One region of the Virgibacillus sp. FSP13 genome, then DNA from elsewhere that is predicted to be linked to it. Evidence: riboswitches for the same ligand, from Rfam matches in the RefSeq annotation. Region 1 holds a riboswitch; each other region holds the start of a gene.
What was found. A riboswitch is a leader RNA that binds a small molecule or an ion and turns the genes downstream of it on or off. The one in region 1 is predicted to bind preQ1.

Region 1 (5,114 bases):
ACCATTCATAAGAAAACCACCATCACCAGTAACAGCAACAACCGGCTTATCCGGATTTGCCAGTTTTGCCGCTATTGCTCCAGGGACTGCAATTCCCATTGATGCCCATCCATTTGAAATAATAGTATGGTTTGGTTTTTCCGGCTGATACATACGAGCAACCCACATTTTATGCGCACCAACATCAGAAATAATAATTGCCTCACCTTCCTCAGCCTTTTTTATGTCCGCAATAATTCGCTGAGGTTTAACAGGGCTTCCCGAAATCTCATCAGAAGCATGAAGCTTTTCAACAAGTTGAGACTTTAGCTGTTTCACTTCCGGCCATAATTCTTTTTCCTCTACGTAAGAATCTAAAGCTTTCAATGCCTCCTTTACATCGCCGACCAATTCACTTTCTACTGGATAATAGGCATCGACTTCAGCAGGTAATGTATCCAGATGAACGATTGGATTCATAGCCTCATCATTCCAATACTTTGGCAAATACTCGACAAAATCATACCCCACGGTGATAATGACATCCGCACGGTCAAACCCGCACAACACATAGTCTTTTGCCTGCATTCCTACCGTGTACAGTGTTAATGGATGGTCAGAAGGTAAGACACCTTTAGCCATAAATGTATTTACAACCGGAATATTTTTAGCCTCAGCAAATTCTCTTAGTGCTTCCGTTGCACCATCTCGAATAACACCGTTTCCTGCTAGAATAATTGGCTTTTTAGCTTTGTTTATAATTTCTGCCGCCTTTTTGACCTCATCTTCAGCTGGCCGGGATATTGGGATTGGTGTGACCGGTAATGCCTCACCCTCTGTATCCGTCATAGCAATATCCTCCGGTAGTTCTATATGGGTTGCACCAGGTTTATCGAGAACCGCTTGCTTAAATGCTTTGCGAATAATTTCAGGTATTGTATGAGGAACACGGATTTGCTGATTCCATTTTGTAATCTCTTCAAAAACACCAATAATATCAACAGCTTGATGTGATTCTTTATGAATTCGTTCAAGCCCTGCCTGCCCTGTGATTGCCACAACAGGAGCATAATCAAGATAAGCATCCCCAATTCCCGTTAACAAATTTGTCGCGCCAGGACCAAGCGTTGCCAAACAAACACCAGGCTTTCCTGTTAGGCGACCATACACATCTGCCATGAAAGCAGCCGCCTGTTCATGATGGACAACAATAAACTCAATATTAGTGCCAATCAACGAATCAACGAGATCTGTATTTTCCTCCCCGGGGATACCGAAAATGTAATCAACATTTTCCTGCTCCAAACAGCGCACAAACAAATCTGAAGCTTTCATTTGTATGATGCCTCCTTTAATTTTCGTTTTGTATAGTATTCCATGACACAAGGAAATTATGTTTTAAGCGAGGTATTGCCCAAATCTTTGTCGAAAATAACTCCTTGACAGATGCCAAACTCTACAGACAAAATATAGACGAGGATTATTTTCCCAAAATTTTAAATTGTGTTTTGTTTATCATGTTTTTGTATAAACTAGATAAAGGAGGTGATAAGAATGGCAGAAGCAAATATCAAGGTAAACGATAATGGCCCCTATGTTGTTACTGGCTCTTTTGAAGTAGCAGATGCGGAAGGAAACACTTTCCAAACAAAAAAGGCGGTTTCATTGTGTCGTTGTGGACATTCCTCGAACAAACCATTTTGTGATGGAACCCATAAAAAAGTTGACTTTGAAAGTACACCACGAGCAAAATAAAAGGAACACGACAATAAAGGGATTTTGCTTGCAGAATTCAAATGGAATGTTATGTTAAAAATGTTATCCTATGTTATCCTTTCCCACTTTAAAATCGCTAACATCTGAGCTATTCGTCTATTTCCAAAGATAGGTTAGCATTGACAGATTACTCGTAACATGGTTTAATAAAAGTAGATTTTCAAAGGGGAGTAGCTTTAACTGTAAAGTCGTCATTACAGAGTATTACACTCTCGGCTTTACTGGCAACTTACGGCGTTGTTAGCAAGACCTTTGCCAATGTGGTAAAGGTCTTGTATTTTTCTAGAGGCTTTTACCACATTAACTGGTAAAAGCCTCTATTTTTTATTTACAGAAGGGAGAAGTCGATGTGGAATCACTTTGGCTTGAGTATGGATGGACATTATTAGTATTAATCGGATTAGAGGGGATACTGTCTGCTGATAACGCACTCGTTCTGGCAGTAATAGCTAAACACTTACCGGACGAGGAAAAAAAACGTGCTATAAACTATGGTATTATCGGTGCGTTTATTTTCAGATTCGCGGCGCTATTCACGATATCCTTTCTAGTAAATGTATGGCAGGTTCAAGCAATCGGCGCTGCATACCTTATTTACTTGGGCGCAAAGAATGTAATCGGAAAATATTTTGGTTCAGAAAAGGAGAAAAAGGTCCCTGTTGGTAATAGCTTCTGGTCCACCGTAGCTAAAATTGGTGTTGCTGATCTAGCCTTTGCGGTTGATTCTATTCTGGCAGCTGTTGCACTAGCTATGGCACTTCCTGAAACACCAATACCACAGTTTGGTGGAATGGACGGAGGGAAATTTGCAATTGTAGTCATCGCAGGAATAGCTGGTTTAATATTAATTAAATTCGCTGCAACCTGGTTTGTTACATTGCTTGACAAGCGACCAGGCTTAGAAACAACCGCATACCTGATCGTTGCATGGGTAGGGGTAAAACTTGCTGTTATTACCTTAGCACACCCGGCAGTCAGCTTATTACCTGAAGACTTTTCCCATAGTACTGGGTGGAAGTTTACTTTCTGGGGAATCCTACTTGCTATTGCTATAATCGGCTGGTTCCTTTCAGGTAAAGGCAGTACACAGAAAAAAGGAGCAATCAAACACGGCTCCTCTTCATAAAAAAGGTCCATACTCATCATTTAACATTACGGGATGTAAAGCATTTTGGCCATTCCTTCCTATGGTTGAGCCAAAAGCTGAAAAACCCTGCTGCTTGTTGCAACAGGGTTTTCTTATTTCTGATAAGTCATTAGCTCTTGTTTCAACTTGTTTAAAGCATCATTTAAGTCATCCATCATTATTTCCAATGCCTCTTTTTTAGGTAACTCTTTTGATAAATATATTGGCTCACCGTAAATGATACGAGGTTTTTTGCGCTTAAATAAATCACTGAAATTATTAGGCCCAACATATGCAACTGGAATAATAGGGGCCTTAGAATGAGCGGCGATGGTTACAGCTCCTCTTTTTAACGGAACTTCCTCGCTTGTTCTAGTTCCACTTGGAAATATACCAACGACCTCGCCTTTTGACAGCAATTTACGTGGAATTTTAATCGAACTTGGTCCTGGGTTTTCACGATCAACTGGAAATGCGTTTAGTTTGTTCATCAACCATTTTAATGGGCCGTTTTGAAACAGCTCTTTTTTGGCCATGTAATGTATTTTTGTCGGTAACACAGAAATGCCAAGCCATAATATATCTACCCAGCCTGTGTGTGTACAGGCTATAACATAACCACCCTTTTGTGGCAGATTTTCTTTTTTATATATCTTTATGCTTCCAAATAGACTTAATATTATTTTTAAAAGATACGCAGCGAAATAATACATGTATCTTCACCTCTCCCATCTATCTTAAGGTCTGCTACTTATACAATCATTTTAACATAAGATATTAACACCTGGTACTATATAAATGAAAATGTAATTATTTTTATAAGCTCTTCCCTATTGATTTTACTCGATAAAGTTTTATAATGAAATAGTTGCTTTTCAGACACGTGGTTCGAAACCATCCCACGTTAAAAAACTAAGGAGAGAATAAAATATGAAAGTAAATACGCTAGTCACAAACGGCTTGCTGGCTGCAGTATATATAGCAGTGTCGTTACTAATCCAACCTTTTGGATTTACTAATATCCAATTCCGTGTCCCAGAAGTGCTGAATCACCTTGTAGTTTTTAACAAAAAGTACATTTTCGGAATTGTATTAGGCGTTTTTTTATCTAATTTCTTTTTTTCACCATTAGGTATGTACGATCTCGTTTTTGGGGTATCGCAATCCATTATTTCACTATTGATTACGATTATAATTGCGCGTTACATTAAAAACAAATGGCTTTTAATGATTATCAACACACTTGTCTTCACATTTACCATGTTTATTATTGCCTGGGAACTAAGCCTAGCTTTCGGAGCACCATTTTTATTTACATGGTTGACAACAGCTATCGGCGAATTTGTTGTAATGGCAGTAGGGATGCCAATCATGTATGCCCTTAATAAGCGTGTGAAGTTTGATAAATTAATTTAACTGAACGGACGTAAAAGAGAGTTCACTAGGGGGGTGAATTCTCTTTTTATTTCATAACAATGGCACTAAAAAAAGCTTTTTTTCATCCGAATACAAAAATAGAGGATATACGTACACAAAAACATCCCAAGACAAACAAGTCAAAAAATCTTGGGATGTTTTTGTGTTAAATCTTTTCCTTTAAACATTCAATTTTAGCTCTATCAAGCCGTGTAACTTTCGCTATAAACTCAATTGAAGCCCCTTCTTTGAGCATTCCAATAGCAATTTCCTCTTTTGCAGCCTCTTTCCCTTCTTTTTTCCCTTCTTTTTTCCCTTCTTTTCTCCCTTCTTCTCTACCCTTTTCCTCCCAGGAAATTGGTAATTTCATAATTTCCTCCGATTCATCCATTTGCTTAATCTCTTCCATTACCTTTCCCTCCTCATTTTTATTCAATTTTAAATATTCCTCAAAAAATCCAATAATAAGCCTACTTTTAGCTGGATTTAATTCCATCTTAGTCATCATTCGCAAAAATTCAATTTTAACTTGAACTTTTTCCTCCTCGGAGTAACCCATTTTACTTAGCAAAGCTGCTGCGATCGGGTTATTTAATTCAATATAATCCCGCCAATTCTCTTTGTTTAGCTCTAACATCAAAAAATTAAATGTCAAAACATGAAAGAATGGAAATTCAATCGTAAATTCATCTTTTTCATTTCGTTTTTCATCGTAACTGAAAACGGCTATGGGTAAAATTGGATTTCTGTATTTATTATATAAAAGATTGAAATAATGATACATCCGTTCATGGAAATTTGGTTGCCCGTAGCTCTG
Region 2 (5,114 bases), on a different contig from region 1:
AAATTCGGTACCATTGGAACAAGCTGGATCACGGATACTTTTATTGATGCCGCAAACGAAGCAGATAATTTTAAGCTTGCAGCAGTCTATTCCCGCACGGAAGACAAAGCGAAGCAATTTGCTGAGAAACATGATGCACCACATTATTTCACGGACTTACGAAAAATGGCAGCGAGTAATGAACTCGATTGTGTATATATTTCATCGCCCAATTCCTTGCATTTTGAACAGGCTGTTTTATTTTTAAAGCATAAAAAGCATGTCATCTGTGAAAAGCCAATTTTTTCAAATACAACAGAGTTACAGGAAGCACATCGAATTGCTGAGGAAAATGAAGTCTATTTATTTGAAGCAATGCGGAATATCCATTCTCCTAATTTTTTACGTTTACAGGAGAATATGAAAGAAATAGGTACCGTCCGTAGTATGATGCTGCAACGTGTACAATACTCATCAAGATATGACAAATATTTAGCAGGGGAAGTTCCTAATATCTTCTCAGCTGAATTTTCCGGTGGTGCGATTGTTGACTTAGGCGTTTATCCACTTACTATTGCTGTGGCGCTATTTGGAAAACCGCAACGTGTTGCCTATTTTCCTGTGAAGCTAGAAAGTGGTGTTGATGGAAATGGCACTCTTGTTTTAGTGTATCCTGATTTTACTTGCACTATTGTTTGCTCGAAAATATCCAATTCCTATAATCCCAATGAAATTCATGGGGAAAAGGGCACGCTATTATTCGGTGATACTGGAACACTTACAGATCAAGCACTAATTAAAACCCATTCAGATGAAAAAGTTTTATTAGAGACTGTGGTTAATGACCATGACATGGTATATGAAATTAACCATTTTCGAAAAATCATTGAAACGGCAAATGATCGGGAATATAAAGCATTGAAAGAGTTAAGTTACTTAGTGCTTTCAATTACGGAAGAAGCGCGTAAACAAAGTGGCATTGTTTTTGCTGTTGAAAGATAATGTTGAATTGACATAACACTATGCCCACTATATAATAATTGGTGATAAATGGGAGAGGTTCTTAGCTTAAACCCTCTATAAAAAACTAAGGACAGATGATGCGATTAAAAGACCATGTGCCTTAGGCCGTGGTCTTTTTACATGATTGGGAGGTATATAAATGGCGGGAAGACGAGACGATGAACTACCAGATATTACGCTTTTAGGCAGCCAGGGAACAACATATGAATTTGACTATACACCAGAAGTTTTAGAGACATTTGATAATAAGCATCCAAACCGGGACTATTTTGTAAAATTCAATTGTCCAGAATTTACAACATTGTGTCCGAAAACAGGGCAACCAGATTTTGGTACGGTCTACATTAGCTACATACCTGGTGAAAAAATGGTGGAAAGTAAATCATTAAAATTATATTTATTCAGTTTCCGAAATCATGGCGATTTTCATGAAGACAGTATGAATATTATTATGAACGATCTTATTGAACTGATGGATCCGCGGTATATCGAAGTGTGGGGGAAATTTACACCGCGCGGAGGTATTTCGATTGATCCGTATTGTAATTATGGAAAGCCTGGAACAAAATTTATGCAAATGGCCGACCATCGGATGATGAATCATGATTTGTATCCGGAGAAGATAGATAACCGCTGAGTATCGTTTGATGAGCTGAAAAAGAAGAGAGAGCTAAGTTGGAAACATAATGTAAGGGGACGTCATACCAAATTGGGTGGCGTCTTTTGTTGATCTAACAGAATTCGATTAGCAGGAAGTCGCCGGACGGGAGCGGAAAATCGCCGGAAGAAAGCGAAAGTCGCCGGAAGAAAGCGAAAGTTGCCGGAAAAAAGCGGAAAGTCGCCGGAAGAAAGCGAAAAGTCGCCGGAAGAGAGCGAGAAATCGCCGGACAAAGGCAGAAAGTCACCGAAAATACCGCCCAAAACCGCCGAGAAACTACTATGAGTGTAGTTGCTCGGCGTTTTGCGTCATCTTTACTGTTGGTTTTATTTACAAAAACAATCATCTGCGCTACTTTTTCCCAGTTGCAATATTTAGATTAAAAAAGGTAATAAATTTTATAACGGCACATATGGATTAAAGTAGAGTTTTAAATCTTACAACAGGGCGGGTGATCAGATGGATAAAGATAAAGATAGAAATAAAAAGCCGACTGACGGCAACCCAAAAGATGAGCAACTAGAACAGTACCGCCGCAAAAATACGGGCCCAGGCGAAAAGCTGACAAGTGATGCAGGTTTAAAAATTTCAAATGACAGATGGTCGTTGAGGGCGGGAAGACGCGGTCCAACGTTATTTCAAGACTTCCATTTTTATAAGAAACAATCCCATTTTAACCGAGAACGGATACCGGAAAAAGTGGTTCATGCAAGAGGTGACGGAGCATATGGTGAATTTGAGTTATATAAATCCATGGGCCATGTCACAAGAGCACACTTTTTGCAGGAGCCAGGATGCAAAACACCAGTATTTGTTCGATTCTCTAATTTTATAGGAAGTAAAGGTTCTAAAGATACAGCAATCGATATACGTGGTTTTGCAACCAAGTTTTATACCCAAGAAGGAAATTATGATATGTTGGCACTCTCATTTGCTATCTTCTCTATTATGGATGCCATGAAATTTTCAGATTTTACGCATATGGCTAAGCCGAATCCGCGTACGGGAGTCCCACAAGCCACTGTTGCGCACACGAATAGCTGGGATTACGTCGCCAATAATCAAGAAGTTGCGCATTTCATAATGTGGCTGATGTCCGGTCGGGGCCGTCCGAGAAGCTGGCGAATGATGGAAGCTTGGCCGGTCAATACGTTCCGATTTATCAACCAACAGGGGAAATCAACTTTTGTCCGATTTGTATGGAAACCTGTTCTTGGGGTTCATTCATTGCTACTTGATGAAGCGAATATTATCGGAGGTGTAGATCCAGACTTCCACAGGCGAGATTTACATGAGGCCATTGAATGCGGTGCCTATCCGGAATATGAATTAGGTGTGCAGTTGATCGCTGAAGAAGATGAATTCAAATATGACTTTGACATTCTAAATGATACACAATTCTGGCCGGAAGAAGTCGTCCCTGTTGAAATCATTGGTAAAATGACGTTGAATCGACTCGTTGATAATCATTTTGCAGAAGAAGAACAGTCTTCATTTGACCCGGCAACACTTGTTCCAGGAATTGATTTCTCCAATGATCCTGTTCTACAGGGAAGGTCCTTTGCTTACAGGGATACAGATTATCATCGACTTGGAACGGGAAATATTAATGAAATACCTGTTAATAAACCTATCGTCGAAACAAACTTTAACCAACGACAAAGCGATGTGCGCCATCGGATTGACGTTGATTCCGTAAACTATCATAAAAATTCGTTAGCCGGCAATACTCCTGCAGAGACTCCCCCTGAAGAAGGTGGATACGCGCATTATCCAGAGAAAGTAGAAGGGCATAAAACGAGAGAACGCCCAAGCGAATCGTTCTATGATTTCTTTTCCCAGCCAAGACTTTTCTGGAACAGTATGACATCTGTCGAGAAACAACACATTATAGAAACATTCAGCTTTCACCTTGGATATGTAAAAAGTAAATCTGTTAGGCAACAAGTTGTCGATATGTTTGTCAACGTTGATAAGGAGATGGCATGTATCATTGCCGACAATGTTGGTGTAGAACGTCCAAAGGGTTCAAATGTCCCGATTACGAAGAGTTCCCCAGCGGTTTCTATGGCAAATACTCCACATTATGCATACACACGAAAAGTTGGGGTATTAATTGGCAATGGATTTAACGGTGAGGAGGTAAAAAGTGTTCTTAACACCTTGAAGCAATATGGGGTATTTATAGAGATTATTAGTGAAAATCTTGGCATGGTTACTGGGGATGATGGCACAAAAATTGAAGTTGATAAGCCTTTTGTTTCAACATATCCTGTCCTCTATGACTCTACTTATGTTGTTGGTGGAAGAACTGAAAATCAAGCAAAATTCAATCAGCAAATTTTGCATTATGTAAGTGAACAATACAAACACTATAAACCAATTGGTGTTGCAACGACAGCCCAGTCTTATATTAAATCAACAGAAGGAAATAACTTGGCCGGGGTCGTTTTTGCTGCAAACAATCCAAACTTTGGAAAAGATTTTGTCTCCGCAATCGCTCATCAACGTTTTTGGGATCGAACATAGTTAAAAATTCCCTCGATTTATTGAAATATAAATCTAGATAGAGAAGAGAGCAGCACTATTTTGGATGCTCTTTTCTTATGTATTCTTAATGCAAGCTAATAGATTTACAGTTCTTTACCATGATATTTTTGTTTAAGAGGTTGTTCAAATAGTCACCAAATAATAAGCGGCCAATCTCATCGTTGGCTTGCTTCTAATTTGGCAACCTTTTGAACACTCACTTTAAGGTAAAATAATTTGAGATAAATGTTCTAAAACTTTAATAGACAAATACATTTTGATCTAAAAAGGTTTGACTTCGGTTTGAATATTTGGTAAATTATTAATAATAAGATTATGATTGACTGCTAAATCTAATTGACTCTACTGATGAAGTGGAGCAAGACCTTGGATTAAAACCAGTTAATATAGGTAGAGAGAGTATGCTTATTTGATCTGCCTGTATTGCTGGTTTTTTGATTTACGAAAACTATTTTGAATAAAAGGGGGATTCATATTGGACAATTTAATCGAATTGGATAAAAAGTATTTTATTCATCCGACTTCATCAATCAAACAGCAACAGGAAAATGGCGCAAAGGTGATTATGGAAAAGGGGGAGGGGATTTATTTAACAGATAAAAATGGAAACGTATACATTGATGCGATGTCATCATTGTGGAATGTCAATGTAGGGCACGGGCGAGAGGAACTGGCTGAAGCTGCTGCACAACAAATGAAAAACTTGGCATTTAGCTCCGCTTTTTCTACGTTTAGCCATGAACCGGCTATTAAACTAGCAGAAAAAATTGCGAACATCAGCCCCAAAGGATTAAATGGCGTTTTTTTCACTTCAGGAGGATCGGAATCGAATGACTCGGCAGTAAAGTTAGTACGTCATTATTGGAAGATACAAGGGGAACCACAACGACGTAAAATTATTGCA
Region 3 (5,114 bases), on a different contig from region 1:
CAGTTGTGGTAAAACGCGTACATTCTTCAACACGTTGCTGGCCATCACCTGATCAATCAACCATTCATACCGGTCCAGCAAATGCTCAAGCAATTTCTCGTTGTCAGCGTTGGCGGTATCATCATTCCCCACTTGCAAAAATAACGGAACATCCGGATACCGCTGATGTAGCTTCGTTGCATAGTCCAAATCTGCTTGATCAAAAATGACAACTTTTAAACTGAATGTTCCCTGCTGATGCAATGTTAGCGAATCAATGATAGAGTCAAGGATATCAAAATTTGTCCGCATTCCAGAGCTCGGCGGTTTTGGTGAAATCGTCAGCTCATCGATCTTTACGAACCATGGCTGCCACTTACTTCCTTGTGTCTCAAGTGCGATTTTAATTTGCTGGCCATGAAGCAAATCAACAAGTCCATCTAACCCCGCAAGTAATCCGGGGTTCCCTCCAGAAATGGTTACATGGCCAAAGCGGCCGCCTGCTTGTTCCTGTAACGCCTCCCAAATATCTTCTGGCTCCATCATTTGGATGTTTTCCTTTTCCGATCCATCCCAAGTGAACTTAGAGTCACACCAGGAGCAGGAATAGTCGCATCCCGCGGTTCGGACAAACATGGTTTTTTGCCCAATTACCATTCCCTCTCCCTGAATCGTTGGCCCAAATACTTCCATTACTGGCAGTTTCATTTAGCTTTCGCCCCCTTTGGACGATAAACGCAGTAGCTTGTTGGCGTCTCACGTAAAAAAACTTGTAAGCATACTGGCCGATTAGATAATGTTTCTAAATGCTCCTCGATGATGTCATAAATCGTTCGTGCAACAATCTCTGTCGTTGGAAATTGTTCTGGACGATCGTTGGAAAATGCGGGATCATCATTCAATGTTCCATGGTCAAACCGTTTGTGAATGATGTCTTTGATTTGTTTAAAATTTACCAAAAAACCCAAATCATCAAGCTCATTGCCGCCAATCGTGATATTGGCAAAATACGTATGGCCGTGTGTATATTGACATTTGCCAGCTTCTGCATTTGGAATATAATGTGCCGCCGCAAAGTGAAAGTCCTTATTTAATTCATATGAATAATCATGGTCTGGAGCGGGATAAATTTGCTGCATCATTTGGCAATCTCCCCTTCCCGTCTATTTTCATACTGCTCAAGCCCTCGTTGGCGCAACTTACATGACGGGCATTCTCCACAGCCACTTCCCTTTACACCGTTGTAGCAAGTCAATGTATGGTCTTTGACAAATTCAAAAGCACCAAGTTCATCACTTAACTCCCACACTTCCGATTTGTCCCGCCACATTAATGGAGTATGTATCACAAACGCATCATCCATCGCTAAATTCAGTGTCACATTCAATGACTTAACAAAGCCATCGCGGCAATCCGGATAACCACTGAAATCAGTTTCGCTCACCCCTGTAATAATATGCTTGGCGCCGATTTGTTTAGCCAAAACTGCTGCAAATGAAAAGAACAACAAATTTCGCCCCGGCACAAACGTTGATGGCAAGCCTTCCCCTTCTGTGATTGCAATATCATCTCTTGTCAGTGCATTCGGCGCTAACTGGTTTAGTAATGACATATCCAATTCATGGTGTGGAACCTCAAGCGTTTGACAAATCTCCCTTGCACACTCCAATTCCTGAATATGTCGCTGTCCATATTGAAATGTAACAGCCTCCACATGTTCAAACTTTTCCATTGCCCAGAACAAGCATGTCGTACTATCCTGGCCGCCACTAAACACCACAACTGCCTTATTATTATCCAACTTTATTTCTCCTCTCTTTTGCATCCCAAAAGAAGAGCTTCAATCATTTTCCATCAAAAAAACAACACTAAGTAGCGTGTTGTTTTCGACTCCTTAGTTTTTTATCGAGGGATGGAATTTCGAACCTCTCCTGCAACGTATGCAGATTTCTTTTTTGTTATGTTTCTACTTTATCACGTTTTTTTCTAACTGTCATGGCTATATTTGGAATTTCCTAACATAACAGAACCAAACCATATATATACATCTAAGATAAACGACTTTCTGAAAATTGCATTGCATGTTGAGGTTTGGTATTGTTAATTTTATAATGTCAAAATATTCAAGGGGGCTTCATGAAGAAAGTTTCAAGAGTTTTTTATATCACATTAGTTTTAGTCATTTTAACTGTAATTTTCGGTGCAATTTTCCCAGAACAATTCGAAACGATATCTGGTAACATAAAAGCATTCGTTTCTACATCATTTGGGTGGTACTACTTACTGCTCATGTCCGCTTTGGTTATCCTATCTGTTATCATTTCAGTTAGTCCGTATGGAAAAATTCGCCTCGGAAAGGACAATGAAAAGCCGGATTTCTCCACGCCAACATGGATAGCTATGTTGTTCTCAGCAGGAATGGGAATTGGTTTAGTGTTTTATGGGGCCGCTGAACCACTATTCAACTATGCTGTTGACTCTCCTTCAGCGGAAGTTGGTTCGGAAGCAGCATTCAAGCAAGGGCTCTCATACTCCTACCTTCACTGGGGTGTTCATGTTTGGGCAATGTATGGCATTATTGCTTTGGCCTTGGCATTTTTTCAATTTCGCAAAGGAGAACCTGGTTTGATTTCCGCAACATTGAAACCATTGTTCGGCAACAAAATGAACGGCCCACTTGGTATTTTGATTGATGTGTTAGCCGTTTTTGCAACCGTTTTCGGAGTTGCGACATCACTTGGGTTTGGTGCCGTGCAAATTAATGGTGGACTTTCCCATTTATTCGGTGTTGATATCGGGTTTACATCCCAATTTTTAATTATCGCCGTCGTCACCATTTTATTTCTTATCTCAGCATGGACCGGTTTGAGCAAAGGGATTAAATATTTGTCCAATACAAACATGGTACTTGCTGTATTGTTGCTAATTGTCGTGTTGATCGTTGGACCGACATTGTTGATTTTAAACATGTTTACGGAGACATTTGGTTGGTATATGCAGCATATTGTGGAAATGAGTTTTCAGTCTGCTCCCCTCGAAGGCGATAATCGAGAATGGCTTGACGGCTGGACAATTTTCTTTTGGGCATGGTGGATATCCTGGGCACCATTTGTCGGGATGTTTATCGCTCGTGTATCTCGTGGACGTACGATCCGTCAATTTTTAATCGGTGTAATGGTTGTACCGACCCTGTTTATATCGATCTGGTATGCAGTGTTCGGTACGACAGCCGGAAATGTGCAAAACAGCGGTGTTGATCTGACGCAATATTCAACAGAGCTCGTGCTATTTAACATGTTTGATCAATTGCCGATATCGCTCATCTTGTCTGTCATTGCCATATTGCTTATTGCATCATTCTTTATTACCTCTGCAGACTCAGCAACTTTTGTTCTAGGTATGCAATCAACAAACGGTTCGCTTATACCGCCAAATAAGGTAAAGATCATCTGGGGTATTGCCCAATCCGCTGTTGCCCTTATCTTGCTCTATGTTGGTGGCTTAACAGCAATCCAGAACACTATTATTATTGCGGCGCTACCGTTTTCTTTTGTAATGATTTTGATGGTCATTGCATTATTTAAAGCATTAAACAATGAAGTGAAAACCGCGGAGCCGAAGAAAAAGAACACATGATGAAGGGGTACTACCTGGAAAGATATCAATCTTTCCAGGCTTTTTTTATACCATTTTCTCCTCCTAATCCGACATTCGCCTATTGGAAAAGACAGATAACCATGGTACAATACCTATAATCCATATAAAACCAATAGGAATTATAGTTATTAATCGGAGGTGATAGCTATGTTTTTAGAAATAAAAAATATATCCAAATCGTTTCAGCGTGGAGATAAACAGCCATTATTGGTGTTAAACGATATTAATCTATCCATTGAAGAAGGAGAATTTATTTCTTTATTAGGACCTTCAGGTTGCGGTAAATCAACGCTTCTTTCAATTACCGCAGGGCTGACAAAACCATCTTCTGGTACAGTGCTGTTAGATAACAGCGAGATAAAAGAACCAGGACCAAAAAAAAGCATGGTTTTCCAGGAAGCAGCACTCTTTCCGTGGATGTCGGTCATAGAAAATGTAATGTTTCCACTCAGAAAAAGAATGGGGAAAAAAGAACAGGCAACCACCGCCGCACATTTTTTGCAAATGGTCCACCTCAGCCAATTTGCTGACCATTATCCACACGAGCTTTCCGGCGGCATGCAGCAGCGTGTCTCGATTGCCAGGGCACTTGCGATGGATTCCAAGCTTTTGTTAATGGATGAACCATTCGGTGCGCTGGATGAACAGACAAGAAACGTACTGCAGGAAGAACTGGAAAAGATCTGGCTTGCCAATAGAAAGACGATTGTTTTTGTCACCCATAGCATTCGTGAAGCTATCAAACTATCGGATCGCGTCATTGTCATGGGTGCAAGACCGGGAACCATCATTTCTGATTTCAAAGTTGATTTACAAAGGCCGCGTCCACAAAAAGATATAGCTAGTTTAGAAGAGGATGTAATGGCCATTTTAAAAACTGAAATAGACAACGTGATGAAAGAGGAGTTGCAACATGCCAGTACCAATTAAACGTATACTGTTTTTCGTTTCACTCATTCTGATCTGGCAAGGTGTCGTGCTACTCGGTTTCTGGCCTGAATCGATGATACCAAGTCCCTTATCTGTCGCCGAATCCATTTATAATGGGCTTCAGGATATGACACTTGTATATGATATTCTAGCAAGCTTCCGTCATTTACTTATTGGCCTTGCTATCTCATTAATAATCGGCACTATTCTTGGTGTTTTACTTGCCAAAGTTAAAACAGCTGATGAGACCCTAGGGACGATGATTCTAGCATTGCAAAGTGTCCCAAGTATTGTTTGGGTCCCACTTGCCATTATCTGGTTTGGATTTGGTGAAACCGCGATCATTTTTGTCGTCATCATTGGCGGTACCTTTGTCATGACGATGAATATGCGGATTGGTATCAAAAATGTCGCACCGATTTATTTAAAAGCAGCACGAACAATGGGATCAAGAGGAATGGATCTGTTTTTTAAAGTTGTTGTTCCAGCCGCTATCCCCCATGCCGTGACGGGTGTCAGACTCGCATGGGCATTTAGCTGGCGAGCAC

Region 2: another riboswitch for preQ1. It lies ahead of queF (preQ(1) synthase); the one in region 1 lies ahead of ACW2QC_RS11620 (QueT transporter family protein).
Region 3: another riboswitch for preQ1. It lies ahead of queC (7-cyano-7-deazaguanine synthase QueC); the one in region 1 lies ahead of ACW2QC_RS11620 (QueT transporter family protein).

Annotation. Positions count from the first base shown of each region.
Region 1 is NZ_JBSVKG010000012.1:8,800-13,913, reverse strand. Features, by position in the region: gene ACW2QC_RS11640 (acetolactate synthase large subunit) at 1-1,314, opposite strand, end outside; gene ACW2QC_RS11635 (CDGSH iron-sulfur domain-containing protein) at 1,534-1,734, shown strand; gene ACW2QC_RS11630 (TerC family protein) at 2,105-2,881, shown strand; gene ACW2QC_RS11625 (lysophospholipid acyltransferase family protein) at 2,995-3,594, opposite strand; PreQ1 riboswitch class I at 3,759-3,803, shown strand; gene ACW2QC_RS11620 (QueT transporter family protein) at 3,812-4,297, shown strand; gene ACW2QC_RS11615 (Rpn family recombination-promoting nuclease/putative transposase) at 4,464-5,114, opposite strand, start outside.
Region 2 is NZ_JBSVKG010000003.1:137,525-142,638, forward strand. Features, by position in the region: gene ACW2QC_RS04460 (Gfo/Idh/MocA family protein) at 1-981, shown strand, start outside; PreQ1 riboswitch class I at 1,030-1,076, shown strand; gene queF (preQ(1) synthase) at 1,142-1,639, shown strand; gene ACW2QC_RS04470 (hypothetical protein) at 1,702-1,923, opposite strand; gene ACW2QC_RS04475 (catalase) at 2,120-4,189, shown strand; gene ACW2QC_RS04480 (aminotransferase family protein) at 4,686-5,114, shown strand, end outside.
Region 3 is NZ_JBSVKG010000003.1:72,213-77,326, reverse strand. Features, by position in the region: gene queE (7-carboxy-7-deazaguanine synthase QueE) at 1-687, opposite strand, end outside; gene ACW2QC_RS04160 (6-carboxytetrahydropterin synthase) at 684-1,121, opposite strand; gene queC (7-cyano-7-deazaguanine synthase QueC) at 1,118-1,780, opposite strand; PreQ1 riboswitch class I at 1,868-1,914, opposite strand; gene ACW2QC_RS04150 (glycine betaine uptake BCCT transporter) at 2,116-3,615, shown strand; gene ACW2QC_RS04145 (ABC transporter ATP-binding protein) at 3,784-4,566, shown strand; gene ACW2QC_RS04140 (ABC transporter permease) at 4,550-5,114, shown strand, end outside.